DNA from 3 places in the Thermanaerosceptrum fracticalcis genome. Region 1 is predicted to be linked to each of the others. Evidence: riboswitches for the same ligand, from Rfam matches in the RefSeq annotation. Region 1 holds a riboswitch; each other region holds the start of a gene.
The links. Region 1 has a riboswitch for cobalamin ahead of cobT (nicotinate-nucleotide--dimethylbenzimidazole phosphoribosyltransferase). Riboswitches for the same ligand answer to the same signal wherever they lie in the genome.
Positions count from the first base shown of each region.

Region 2: linked by a shared signal. The riboswitch ahead of BR63_RS04785 (hypothetical protein) and the one ahead of cobT (nicotinate-nucleotide--dimethylbenzimidazole phosphoribosyltransferase) in region 1 are both predicted to bind cobalamin.
Region 3: linked by a shared signal. The riboswitch ahead of BR63_RS10450 (FecCD family ABC transporter permease) and the one ahead of cobT (nicotinate-nucleotide--dimethylbenzimidazole phosphoribosyltransferase) in region 1 are both predicted to bind cobalamin.

Region 1 is NZ_CP045798.1:3,025,329-3,029,535, reverse strand. Features, by position in the region: gene BR63_RS15435 ([Fe-Fe] hydrogenase large subunit C-terminal domain-containing protein) at 1-1,044, opposite strand, end outside; gene BR63_RS15430 ((2Fe-2S) ferredoxin domain-containing protein) at 1,041-1,283, opposite strand; gene cobT (nicotinate-nucleotide--dimethylbenzimidazole phosphoribosyltransferase) at 1,417-2,457, opposite strand; cobalamin riboswitch at 2,532-2,710, opposite strand; gene BR63_RS15420 (deoxyribonuclease IV) at 2,850-3,683, opposite strand; gene ldhH (L-lactate dehydrogenase (quinone) large subunit LdhH) at 4,030-4,207, opposite strand, start outside.
Region 2 is NZ_CP045798.1:906,059-910,265, forward strand. Features, by position in the region: gene cbiT (precorrin-6Y C5,15-methyltransferase (decarboxylating) subunit CbiT) at 1-10, opposite strand, end outside; gene cbiE (precorrin-6y C5,15-methyltransferase (decarboxylating) subunit CbiE) at 3-620, opposite strand; gene cbiD (cobalt-precorrin-5B (C(1))-methyltransferase CbiD) at 613-1,710, opposite strand; gene cobU (bifunctional adenosylcobinamide kinase/adenosylcobinamide-phosphate guanylyltransferase) at 1,711-2,292, opposite strand; gene BR63_RS04785 (hypothetical protein) at 2,274-2,570, opposite strand; cobalamin riboswitch at 2,802-2,980, opposite strand; gene BR63_RS04790 (PHP domain-containing protein) at 3,010-3,876, opposite strand; gene BR63_RS04795 (dipeptidase) at 3,839-4,207, opposite strand, start outside.
Region 3 is NZ_CP045798.1:2,036,621-2,040,827, reverse strand. Features, by position in the region: gene BR63_RS19370 (hypothetical protein) at 75-350, opposite strand; gene BR63_RS19365 (SWIM zinc finger family protein) at 316-825, opposite strand; tRNA gene BR63_RS10455 (tRNA-Lys) at 1,056-1,131, shown strand; cobalamin riboswitch at 1,249-1,428, shown strand; gene BR63_RS10450 (FecCD family ABC transporter permease) at 1,793-2,812, shown strand; partial or broken gene BR63_RS10445 (ABC transporter ATP-binding protein) at 2,878-3,594, shown strand; partial or broken gene BR63_RS10440 (ABC transporter ATP-binding protein) at 3,608-4,034, shown strand; gene BR63_RS10435 (AAA family ATPase) at 4,020-4,207, shown strand, end outside.

The DNA.
Region 1 (4,207 bases):
TCTAATTTCTTCCTCGGTGAAAACTTCTTTTCTCACTGCTTTACTGGAAAAGCTTTTTCCCATAACCAGGTTGTCCAGCAAAGGACGGGAAGGAGAATGAAGATGCCGCTGGTAAAATTCCTTGACTTTTTCCTTTCTTTTATAAAGGCCATAAGGTGAATCTATAGCTGGCCCGCCCACACAGCCCCCTTGGCAGGCCATCATTTCAATAAATATTGGCTGGACATCTTTTTTGCGTAAAGCATCTAATATTTCGCAGCAATTCTCAATACCTTCGATAGACCAGTATTCTTCCTCCAGTCCCCACTGCCCTTTCATGGCATACAGTACACCGTTGTGCACAGGAAACATTCTTGTCTCCATTCTTTCGTGAAATACTTTAAGAGCCTCCTCCCCTTGTATCGGAACCTGGTCTAAAAGGGTTTTTAGCTGGGTAAAAGTCATAGCAGCATCAAGACCATTTTCCTCCGCCTCCCGTAATTTAGCAATACAGGGACCGGCAAAAACAACTTTAATCCCGTTGCCGTAGCATTCTTTTAAATGCCTGGCATGAGCCACCATAGGTGAAAGAACGGGCAAAAGATTCTCCCTTAGTTCCGGGTAGTATTTCTCCACAAGATTTACAACAACAGGACAGCAGGTTGATATTTTCGTAATTCCGTTACTTTTGGCAATCTCTTCCTTATATGCCTTAACCGTATACCGGGCCCCTACGGCTGTCTCCTCAACTTTAGTAAAACCCGACTTTTCCAAGAGCTTCATAACTCCCTTTGCCTCTTGGGTGAAACTTGCCGGAAAACTGGGTGCCAGGCTTAAATAGACAGGTTCCTTTCGGCTAAAATAGTCTTTTATTTTAAAGGTTTGATTTCGCACGATCTTGGCCTTTTGAGGACACTCAACCACACATCTGCCGCAAAGCACACAGCGGTCCGGTTCTATTTTTGCCTGGTTGCCTTTAAAACTTATAGCCTTAACCGGGCAGGCCCGCAGGCAGCGATAACAGTCCTTACAGTCTGCCTGTCGCGTAGAAATAATATCAGTCACCGTATCCCACATCCTCCCCGGTGCTTTTCTACGAGAGAAGGTACATCATCGGGCGACACTCTTTCATAAATCACACCATCTATAGCAACGATAACTCCTTCCGTGCAGCGTCCCTGGCAAAAGCTAGCCCCTAGTTTAATCTTTACCGGTGCTTCACCGAGCGCCTCCTGAAACTTGTTAATGACAGCATGGGCGCCTTTCAAATGACAGGAACTTCCAACACACACGTTAACTTCCATCGTCAGTTCCTCCTAACCCATCTACTATTCCTCTTCAAGCATAATCCTGCACCTTTACTTTGTCAATATTTTAACAATCCATTCCGTAATTTGTATTTCTTTTCTCCATAATAAAAAGAGGGATTAATCCCTCTTAAGCTAAATCAGCAAAGGAGCCCATCTCGTTAATTATTTTTACGGCGGCATCAATCAGGTTGAAAGCCAAAGCAGCGCCAGTGCCTTCACCCAAACGCATATTCATGTACAGCATGGGTTCCATATTTAAGGCCTGGAGCACTACCTGAGCCCCTTTTTCCGCGGAACAGTGGGAAGGTATCATATATTCCTTCACTAGTGGGTTTATTTTTGCAGCCACTAAGGCAGCAGTTCCAGCGATAAAACCGTCGATCACAACAGGTTTTTTGTTTGCTGCAGCAGCCAGGTAGCACCCAGTTAAAGCAGCGATATCTAGGCCCCCAACTTTAGCCACCACATCAATAGGGTCCGTTGGGTCAGGCCGATTCACGACCAAGGCATTTTTCACTGCCTGCAGTTTTGCCTGATAAGCCTTTTCATCGGCACCTGTCCCTTTGCCAACTACAAGTTCAGGGTCAGCGCCAGAAAGGACAGCTAGGACAGCTGCACTGGTAGTGGTATTACAGATTCCCACTTCTCCGGTCCCTATGATGTTAATACCCTCATGAATCAACTTATTAGTCACGTCTATACCGACTTCAATGGCTTGTTCCGCTTCACTGCGGCTCATGGCCGGGCCGCATGTGATGTTGTCAGTACCATATCTTATTTTTTTCTTAATAATGTGCTGCCCCTCCACCTCGTCTTTAATACCTACATCCACCACTACCAGGCGGGCCCCCGCATGACGTGCTAAAACGGCCACGCCGATAAGCCCGGCTCCTGCCAATTCCGCCACAGCCTTGGTAATCTCCTGGGAGTAACCGTTGAAACCTTCCTGGTAAACGCCATTATCAGCAGCCATCATCACGATGGCCTTGGAGGCTAAGGGAGGACGAGGCTGTCCATAAATGCCGGCCAGACGCACAGCAATCTCTTCTAATTTTCCCAGGCTGCCCGGCGGTTTTAATAAACCATCAAGTCTTTCCCTGGCTAAATTCATTGCTTCCTGGTCCAAACCCGTAATTTTTTCCAGTGTTGTTTTCAGTAAGGTACCCAAGATAAACACCCTCCATTTCATATTTGTATAAATTAAAAAGCCCACGGTCAAAAAACCGTGGACTTTTCCATCGTCCAAGTGGTCCTTAACTGGCAGGTCTCCTGACTCTGTTTCACCGCATCTATAGCCTTCCCGGAGTACCAGTGGCCTCTTTATAAATGCTCCCCAGTTACAGTGGCGGGTCCGTTGGGGATTTGCACCCCATTCCCTATTCTCCTCCCCAGAAGGAGGCACCAGATAAGTTCATCTATATTTTGTCTTTATTATAGAAAAAATTATTTAAAAATTCAACTACCCTGGACTAAGGAAACTTTTTACTGAATTGCTCAGGGAAAATATACATTAAACAGAAACAGACTTTCCTCCTCGTCATAGTTTGGCAAAGGCAGCCGCTAGTTACCTGCGCACAGTGCCTTCACCAGTCTTATCTCCTTGGCATACCCCTCATGATCATTGGGCGTCTCCAGGATAAGAGGAATCCGGGTAAAATCTTTGTCACAGGCCAGTTCTTTGATAACATTTAAACCTACGTACCCCTCTCCCAGCTTGGCGTGCCTGTCCCGGCGGGAACCCACCGGAAACATGCTGTCATTTAAATGAAGGACTTTAACTCTGTCCAAACCAATTTCTTCGTCTATTTCTTTCTTCACCTCTTCCAGTTTAGTCAGGTCATAGCCCGCTCCGGTAAGGTGACATGTATCCAGGCAGATGCCTAGCTGGGGATGCCCGTCACACCGCGCAATGATATCACCCAACTGGCGAAGGGAATAGCCAAGTTCCGTACCTTCACCGGCCATTCCTTCCAGTAAGAGGAAAGTGTCCTCAGGTATGGAGGCCAATATTTCCCCCAGTCCCTCACAAACCAAGTTAATACCTATTTCTTCCCCCTGCCCGCCATGGGTGCCTACATGAAATACCAGATAGGGTACACCCATTTGTTTTATCCTGTTCAAGTCCTCTTTTAAAGTTCTGATACTAAATTCTCTTACTTCCGGTTTGGCCGAGGCCACATTGATGGTGTATGGGGTATGGGCCACCAAAGGGCCAAAATTGTGTTCCTCCAACAAAGTGTGGGCACGTGAAATATCCCGGGGGTCCAGCTCCTTGGCCTTCCCGCCCCGGGGATTTCTTGTGAAAAACTGCAGGGTATTGGCTTCCATTTCTATGGCTGTTTTTACGGCGGCAGCCAAACCTTTGGAAATAGAAACATGAGCGCCTATAAACATATAAAGTTCCAACCCTTTCCCGTTATTTCATTTCTTTCGGCGAAATTTCGTTTTCAGTATATCATATCTATATTTCCTTCGTCATATTTCCCGGGAAATACCCATATTATTTCTATTACCCAAGACTTGTGTCGAAGGGGGTAAGATTTTACGGTCTGTTTAACTACGCTTCCCTTGGGACGGTTATGGCATGTCCCTCATTTCGTTCACTGTCAACTACGAGCTACAAAAATCCGATGTCGGAAAGCAAATATCGCTAAAGGGGCTCCGGCTACTGGTTACCGGTCACACAATTCGGTTTAATAGAAAAGGTGCTGGTTTTATCTTGCCAGCACCTTTTTCTATGTTATTTATCATTTAATATTTCTGCTGTATGTTTCACTTGAATCTTGCTTCCTTTTTTGTCCAGACCGCCCTTAATATTGAGTATACAGCCGGGGCAATCCACGGCCACAATGTCGGCACCAGAATCAATAATGTTTTGAATCTTCCGCTCCAAAAGCTGGCCGGCTATTTGCGGCATT
Region 2 (4,207 bases), 1.7 Mb from region 1:
GCTTAAACATGAGAAATCACCAGCAAGCTCACAGAATCGGAATCACACACTTTGTCTAAGGTGGTGGTGGTTAACCGTTCCTGGGGCGTACCCAGAGCCTCACATACCGTAACCCGGCAGTCATTCCCCAAAACGGTGGATAGTTTTTGGGCCACTAGAGAAGGCGTGTTTTTATTGTCCGTTAAAATAGCGATTTTCTGGCCGGGGGTCAGGCAGGATAAAGCATCCAGGGAACGGCCATGGAGACTGATTAAACGGGCATCGTGCCACGATTCGGCAAGTTTGGCAAAGGCCAGGGAGATAGAACTGATTCCGGGTATCACGTTTAGTTCTCCGGCAGCAAAATGTTGACGGAGATACCCCAAAAAACTATAAAAACCCGGATCACCGGAAACCAGGACACATGTTTCTTTTTCTTTATAAATACTTTTCAAATACGCCACAACATCAGGCAAATTATTTTTCACATAAAATATCTCATGATGGGCTTCGGCAAAGTTATGTATAAAGCGTTGACCACCCACTAAAACCTGACATTTTTTGATAATCTTCAAGCCCAGGGGCAAAGTATAGTCCGGGTAACCGGAACCAGTGCCAACCACATGTAAGCGACTATTCATTTAATAATCCTCCTATCAGGTTGCCGGGGTCCGCTGAGCCCAGCACCTGTCCCTGGTAATTAAAAAAGATAAGAGATACGGATGCTTCCTGGAAAAGATATTTCCCAACTTTTTCAATTGCTCTGTGGGCCAGGAGCGTCCAGAATTCATTTCTTTTTTCCCACTGATCGATTAACTGTATGGCGGCCTCGGTGGTCAAGCTGTAAAAAATATCTTTAACCAGCGCTGCCGGAGCATCTAAGACGGCAGCGGCGGCAGCCATGGCTTCCAGGCGCCCGTCTCCCATGCGGTTGTGGGTATGAAAAACTCCCGCCGCCAGTTTTACTAATTTTCCGGGGTGTCCGGCAAGTATGAGCTTTCGGAATCCTTTCTCCACTGCTTGTTCCAGCATGTAGCCAAGATAATTGCTAGTGAGGCAAATGTACTCCCCAGAAAAACCAAACTGTTCAGCGCACCTTTGTCCAATTCGTCCAGGCGTCAAGACCAGGGTTTCATAACCTAAGGCTTTAATCACGTCGAGCTGGGGAGTTAAGGAAGTTTTATAAGCTTCTTCAGACATGGGATATACGATACCTGTGGTTCCCAGGATGGAGATGCCACCGATAATTCCCAGGTGGCTGTTTAATGTTTTTTTCGCAATACTTTCACCCAAAGGTACACTAATGGTAATGATGGCCCCCTTGTCAGGCGGCAAACATTTTTTTACAGAATCTATAATCATCTGCCGCGGCACAGGATTGATGGCCGGTTCTCCCACAGGGGTGGAAAGGCCGGGCTTGGTCACAATACCTACGCCTTTCCCGCCTTTTATCGTGATTCTCTCATCCGTTGTTAAAGCCACCGCAGCTTGAATCTCGCAGCCATTGGTGACATCGGGATCGTCCCCACCGTCTTTGATGACACTGTAAGTCACAAGCCCATCCGCTACACCCTTAAATTGTACCGGTATATGGAGGGGTGTACCAAGGGGCGTGGTAATGGTAACCTTCTCATATTCCATGCCGTTTAAAGCCGTCAAAGCAGCGGCAAGGGCAGCCGCCGTGGCTGCACTGCCTGTGGTAAAACCCGGCCTTAGTTTCTTCTCCTGCATTTACGACCCACTTCCGTTTGCTGCTGATTTGAGTTTCATGGGTATACCTACTGTTACTAAATATACATCATCTGCGGCCTGAGCCAGTTTCTGGTTAGCTCTTCCTACAATATCTCTGTAGGCCCTGCTGAGAGGATCCGGGGGAACCAGCCCCCAGCCTACTTCATTGGTAACAGCGATCAGGGTGATATCCGTAGTATGGACAACGTTGATTAAATTTTCTATTTCCCTGGTTATAAACTCTTCTATTTCAGTGGAAATAAATACAGCATCCTGAGGTTGGACTTTAGAAAGCAAATGATTGGCCACCAGGAGCGTGATACAATCCAGGAGCCATACCTTGTATTCCCGGTAATGGTTTAAAATAACTTTCCCCGGATTAAAAGGTTCTTCAAAAGTTTGCCAGGTATGAGAACGTCTTTCCGTATGTAGTCTAATACGTTCCTCCATTTCCTCATCCAGGGCTTGGGCTGTAGCCAGGTAAGCTACCTCTTCGGAAGCCAAATTAGCCAGGTATTCGGCGTAAGAACTCTTACCGCTGCGGGCAGCACCCGTGACCAGAATTAGGTGTCCTTTTCCCATAACTCCTCCGAAATCATATGTGTGGTACCATTCTTAAAAATGGCTTCCAACTCTACAATTTTGCGGTTCTTTTTCATCAACCACTGGGCATAACGCTGATTATTATGCTGCAGCCTTTTATTTTCTTTTTCCAACTGGCTAAGAATCGTTCTTTTTTCTTTTTCGATTTTTTCAATCAGATTCATTAAAACCCTGCGGCTGATTCTTAAATGTTCCACCTGGTTCTCAAGTTCCTTAATACGGTTTTTTAAGCGGATGAATTCCTGCTCATTGACCATTGTCGTATCCCCCTTGGAAAACATGCACTTTCTAGTATTATATTCCCAAGGGGATATTCCTAGTCTTTCCCAATTTATGAAAACGTCCGGTGACGTAATTTTTAAAAGTTCCCCCGGAGGGGATAAAAAAGATGGAAGTTGAGTAGTAGAAATAGAAAAAGTCCTCTGGTTATACCAAAGGACTGCACCCTGCTTCTTAATCCAAAGGTAACCATAGACCCTACACCGGGGTCTGATTACAATCACCAGGCAGGTCTTCTGGCTCTCGGGTCATTCTCCTCTCACGCCTTCCCTATGATGAAGCATAAGTGGCTGTATGTGAGATTTGTTACCGATTACAGCGGCGGGACCGCGCCGGATTCACACCGGTCTTCTCTTTTAAGCGATGCACCTGTGATTAATATGGAATTTTACCCATTTATATTAACACACAATTTACTTACCGGTCAAGATTCCCGTCCTTGCTTCTTTGTGCTGTCAAAAGCCTTGTTATAAAGGAGGAAGGCAGCAGCACAGAGCCAAATCCATTAAGTTCTTCAGGATCGTGCCCGTGAAAGTCTGAACCGCCGGTAACCAGCAGCCCGTACTGCAGAGCAAGTTCATAATAAAATTTTTCTAAATGGGGTGGGTGATGGGGATGATAGACTTCGATTCCGGACAGCCCTGTTTCTATTAGTTCCGTCAGTAACCCGGCGGGGAAATTTTCACCGGGATGGGCTAAAACCGGTACACCCTCAGCTCCTTTGATTAAGGCAACGGCTTTGTAGGGAGAGATCTTAAAGCGTGGAACATAGGCCGGGCAGCCCGGGTTAAGGAGCTGGGCAAAAACTTCTTCCACCCTTGTAAAATAGCCCTTTTCCATGAGGACCAGGGCGATATGAGGCCGGCCCACCGCACCCGGTCCTGCCCTGGCTAAAACTTCTTCCAGGGCTACGTTGTATCCCAGTTCTTGCAGTTTTTTCACCATGGCCCGGGCACGATTGTGCCTGGCCTCGGTCAATTTTCTTAAGGTTAACTGTAATGCTTTATTGGTCGTATTAATGAAATACCCCAGAATATGAATCTCTTCTTCCTCATAGACGGTGCTGATTTCTACACCGGGGAACACTTTGATCTTCTGCACATCGCCTTCCCTGAGGGCTTCCGCCAGTCCCTCTGTAGTATCATGATCGGTAATAGCTATATACTCTATTTCCTTTTCCCTGGCGAGTCTTATCACTTCACTGGGCCTGTAAGCCCCGTCAGAAGCAGTTGTGTGTACGTGCAGATCAACTTTGAGCAGGGGGCAAGACTTGCTGGAGTACACGAATATAATTACCTCCTAAGACCTTTCTCACTTCCTCTTCTTTCCATCCCCTTTGTAAAAGGAGTTCGGTAAGCAGGGGCATTTTGCTCACATCCTCCAGACCGGCAGGTGTTGTCTCTATGCCGTCAAAATCAGAACCCAGCCCTACATGGTCGACTCCGGCAACACCGGCGGCATATTCAATATGTTCAATAACAGTTTCCGCGGTTACCATTTCCCTCCCCAAAAATTCGGGATAAAAGTTAATGCCGATGATGCCCTGGTTTTTTTGGAGGGCTTCCAGTTGTTCGTTCCGCAAATTTCGCGGATGGTCATGGAGGGCCCGGCAGCA
Region 3 (4,207 bases), 990 kb from region 1:
TTTGTTGATATTGATAACGAAGGAGTCTTCACCCATCAGGTCGAAGAATTTAAGCAAGTTGGTATTATTTAGTCTCAGCTTTCTTCCGTCAATGGAAAGAGACTGGCTGAGGTAATAGGCGTAAGGGTTGTTCCCGGACCACTGAGAAGTTGCTTTTCGTCCCTTTCGATGGTTTGGATGAATTGGAGCAGAGCGGCAGATTTAGGATCAAATTTTGTCTCACCAGGTTTTAGGCTGAAGTTTTTTCCGAAAGTAAATTCTTCCGATTTGGCTAAAGTTCCCAGGAATTTTTTCAAGTCTTTTACGGTGTACATTTTACCGCTGCCGACGGTAAATTCCAGCCAGCTCACTTTGGAACCGTCCTGGTACAAAAAAAAAATTAAATTCCGGTTTCAGGATGGCCGTTACGGTGTTTTGCTCCTCAAGGGAAGAAGATGTTCTATTGCTGAAAAAATCCAGGAAAGATTGGACACCCTGGGGAAGTTTTGGCGCTGTCTGGGGCCCTTTGGTTTCATATGGCTGGAAAGTACCGAAATATTTATGCCAGTCGGCCTGAATGGCTTTCATGACGGCCACGATATGTTTGCAGGCCCCATCGTAGCTGAAGAAGGCCTCACACTGGCAGGCATAGTCGTCCAGCTGGTTTCTGCTGTTGAACGTTACATTCACATAATATTTATAGGTGCCTCGCACTACGGCTAAAAAGCTGTTGTTCTTGCGGTCGTAATGAAGGGACAACACGCTGCCGTCCTGGTAATATTTGAGACCTTTGCTGTAGGTTGTTTCCAAAACAGTTACTTCTTTGATTTGCGCATCGGTGAGCATAGGAAGGACCATCACCTGAACTTTTTTTAGATTGTCGCAACTTTCATTTTAGCATATTTTAGATTAACTCGTAGTATAACGAAACAAGGAAATTTTCATGCAAAAAAATAAGGAGTTATTGCTGTTTAGATGATGATAACTTTTTGTCATGGGTAATTTATTTTACAAAGCACATGCTATGATTAAATTAAATAATAAATTGGGGTGTCAAATCCTTTCGCCCTAGCCATGACTCGCTAGCTTAATTGGTAGAGCTACTGACTCTTAATCAGTGGGTACCGGGTTCGAGTCCCGGGCGGGTCACCAGGAGAGAAAAGCGGGGAGGGTTGTTTCCCAGTTTCCTGTTTTTGTGCATAATGATTAATCTGTTTTGACAAATGGAAAAAAGGGAGATATAATTAGCTTGTAATTAGCTTAATAAATTGAATATGGTCAGTTTAAGGTGCCCTGTAGCAAGGGAGAATAGGGAAGCCGGTGTGAATCCGGCACGGACCCACCACTGTAAGCGGTGACGATTTACTTTTATGCCACTGGTCATACCCGGGAAGGCAGTAAGGAGGATGAACCGCAAGTCAGGAGACCTGCCTTAAACGTAGTTTGTGGGGGACAGGGGAAGAATGTCAGCCTGCATGTTTGCTGTTGCTTATTGATGGGGAAGCCTCTTAGCGTTGCTAAGAGGCTTTAATTTTTGTTTTCCGGTCAAACATTCTACTCTCTGGTGCCCGTCAAAGGGCATTCTTTTTTACAAAAAAGAGCTTGTCTCTTTTTGATAGGGGTGGACCTTGGGCCATCTGTCAAGGCTTTTAGGGAAGTGCAGCCCCCCCGGCCTTGGCATAGCCGTAGGAAAGCCCCCTCTTGATACACCCTCCACTAATTTTCTTTAGTTCAGCCTCAATATATTTTTTAGATTATTGAGGCCCTTTTTTTAGGGGAGCGAAATCCAGTTAGAAGGGCAGGAATTAGGTCCATGTTAGTTGGTGGGCAAAAGCTGTTTAGACAGTTAAAGGATTTAAGGGTATGGCGGTTTTTTATTTTGGTTGTGTTTTTCTTGATGGCTGTAGGGGGTATTCTTTTCAGTTTAAGTAAAGGGGCTATGGAAATAAGCCTGGGGCAGATCTGGCAAAGTTTTACCGAGGAAAGCCAGGAACCCTGGGCCCATGTGATGCGCAATATTCGTCTGCCCCGCACCCTGGTGGGAGCCCTGGTGGGCATTAATCTCTCCCTGGCTGGCACTATCCTCCAGTGTGTGATGCGCAATCCCCTGGCTGATCCTGGTATCATCGGTATTTCTTCAGGGGCAGGTTTAGCCGGCATTATTATCCTCATTGTTTTTCCCCACAATACTCACTTGCTGGTGCCTGTGGCTTTTTTGGGGGCCATGGGGGCAGCGTGTCTGATTTACATTCTGGCCTGGAAGGGCGGGGATATTCAGCCTATGCGGGTGATCCTGGCCGGGGTGGCGGTTTCTGCTTTTTTGGGTTCCTTTATTTCCGCCCTGATGATTTTTTACAGCGACCGGGTCCATGGGGCCCTGATGTGGATGGCTGGCGGTCTTTCCGCCCGCAGCTGGCCCCACTTCAAGGTTATTTTACCTTATACCCTGCTAGGGGTTTTAATCGCTTTTTACGGTGCACAAAAATTGAATATTCTGCGCCTGGGGGATGAAATTGCCCGGGGCCTGGGTCTGAAAGTAGAAGCTGTCCGGATCGGATTAACAGCAGTGGCGGCTCTGCTTGCGGCCAGTGCTGTCAGTGTGGTGGGGCTTTTAGGTTTTGTCGGCTTGATTGTGCCCCATGCAGCCAGGCTTTTGATCGGCGGGGACCATAAGTTTCTTCTGCCGGCAGCGGCCCTTTTGGGAACAGGGGTGGTCACCATCAGCGATACGGTGGCTAGGCTGGCCTTTGCTCCTGTAGAACTGCCCGTGGGCATCATTATGGCTTTTCTGGGGGCGCCCTTTTTTCTCTATCTCTTAAGGAGGGAAAGCTGATGGCCCTTTTAAATGTTGATGGGGTGAAATTTGCTTATAAAAAAAAGGAAGTTCTAAAAAAAATGTCTTTAGAGATTAATGAAGGGGATTTTATGGCTGTTTTGGGTCCCAACGGCTCCGGCAAGTCAACCCTTTTGAAGCTTCTTTCCCGCAACCTGAAGCCTGATGGGGGCAGTGTCTTTTACCGCAAGGAAAAAATCACCAGCATGGATACTAAAGCTTTAGCCAGACGCCTGGCTATTCTGGTCCAGGGGGCCGTGGCCCCTCCCGATATTTTGGTCAAGGATATGGTGAGTTACGGGCGCTACCCCCACCAGAAATGGTGGCGGGGCAATACCCAGGAAGACCTGAAGATTATTGCCTGGGCCATGGCCAGGACAAAGGTCCAGCAATTTGCTCTGCGCAGGATGGGAGAACTTTCAGGAGGGGAAAGACAGCGGGTTTTTCTGGCTATGGCTTTGGCCCAAAAACCTGAAATAATTCTTCTGGATGAACCTACCACATACCTGGATATTGCCCACCAGCTGGAATTGTTGGAATTAGTGCGGGAACTGAACAAGGAAGAAGGACTTACTGTTGTCGCCGTCCTTCATGATGTGGCTCAGGCCGCCCGCTATGCGGAGAAGGTTGTGTTGATGGAACAGGGGAAGATTATGGCTATGGGTTCCCCCCGGGAGGTTATTAACCCGGAGAATTTGCGGCGCCTTTACGGGGTGGAAGTGGAGGTATGCTGGGATCAACAAGGACTGCCCCGCATTTTTATTAAAGGACTGGCCAGATAAGGGAGCTGAAAACATGCCTGTGCTAGAAATAATTAACTGCACAAAAAAATTTGGCAACTTTACTGCAGTGGATGCCGTAAAGCTGAAGGTAGAAGCGGGGGATTTTTTGGGGCTTTTGGGTCCTAACGGGGCAGGGAAAACCACGCTAATCCGGATGGTATGCGGCTTGCTCAAGCCCACAGGGGGTGAAATCAGGCTCTTTGGCCAGATTTTTTCCCGGGATCTTTACAGCATTAAGAGCAAAATAGGACTTATCCCTCAACATAATAACCTGGAAGGTGAATTAACAGCCTGGGAAAACCTGGAGTTTCACGGCCGCCTTTTTCATATCCCGGGAGAGGAAAGGGACCGTAAAATCCGAGAAGTACTGGCATTTACGGGATTGGAAAATTTCAAACCGGCAAGTAGAAAATTTTTCCGGAGGCATGAAAAGGAGGCTGCTTCTGGCCAGGGCCCTCATGCACCAGCCGGAACTGTTGGTCCTTGACGAACCCACGGCAGGTCTGGACCCGGAAATAAGGCAAGAAATATGGCAGCTTCTTTTAGAGTTGAACAGGCAGGGCATGACCATGCTTTTGACCACTCATTATCTGGAAGAGGCCGAAATCCTTTG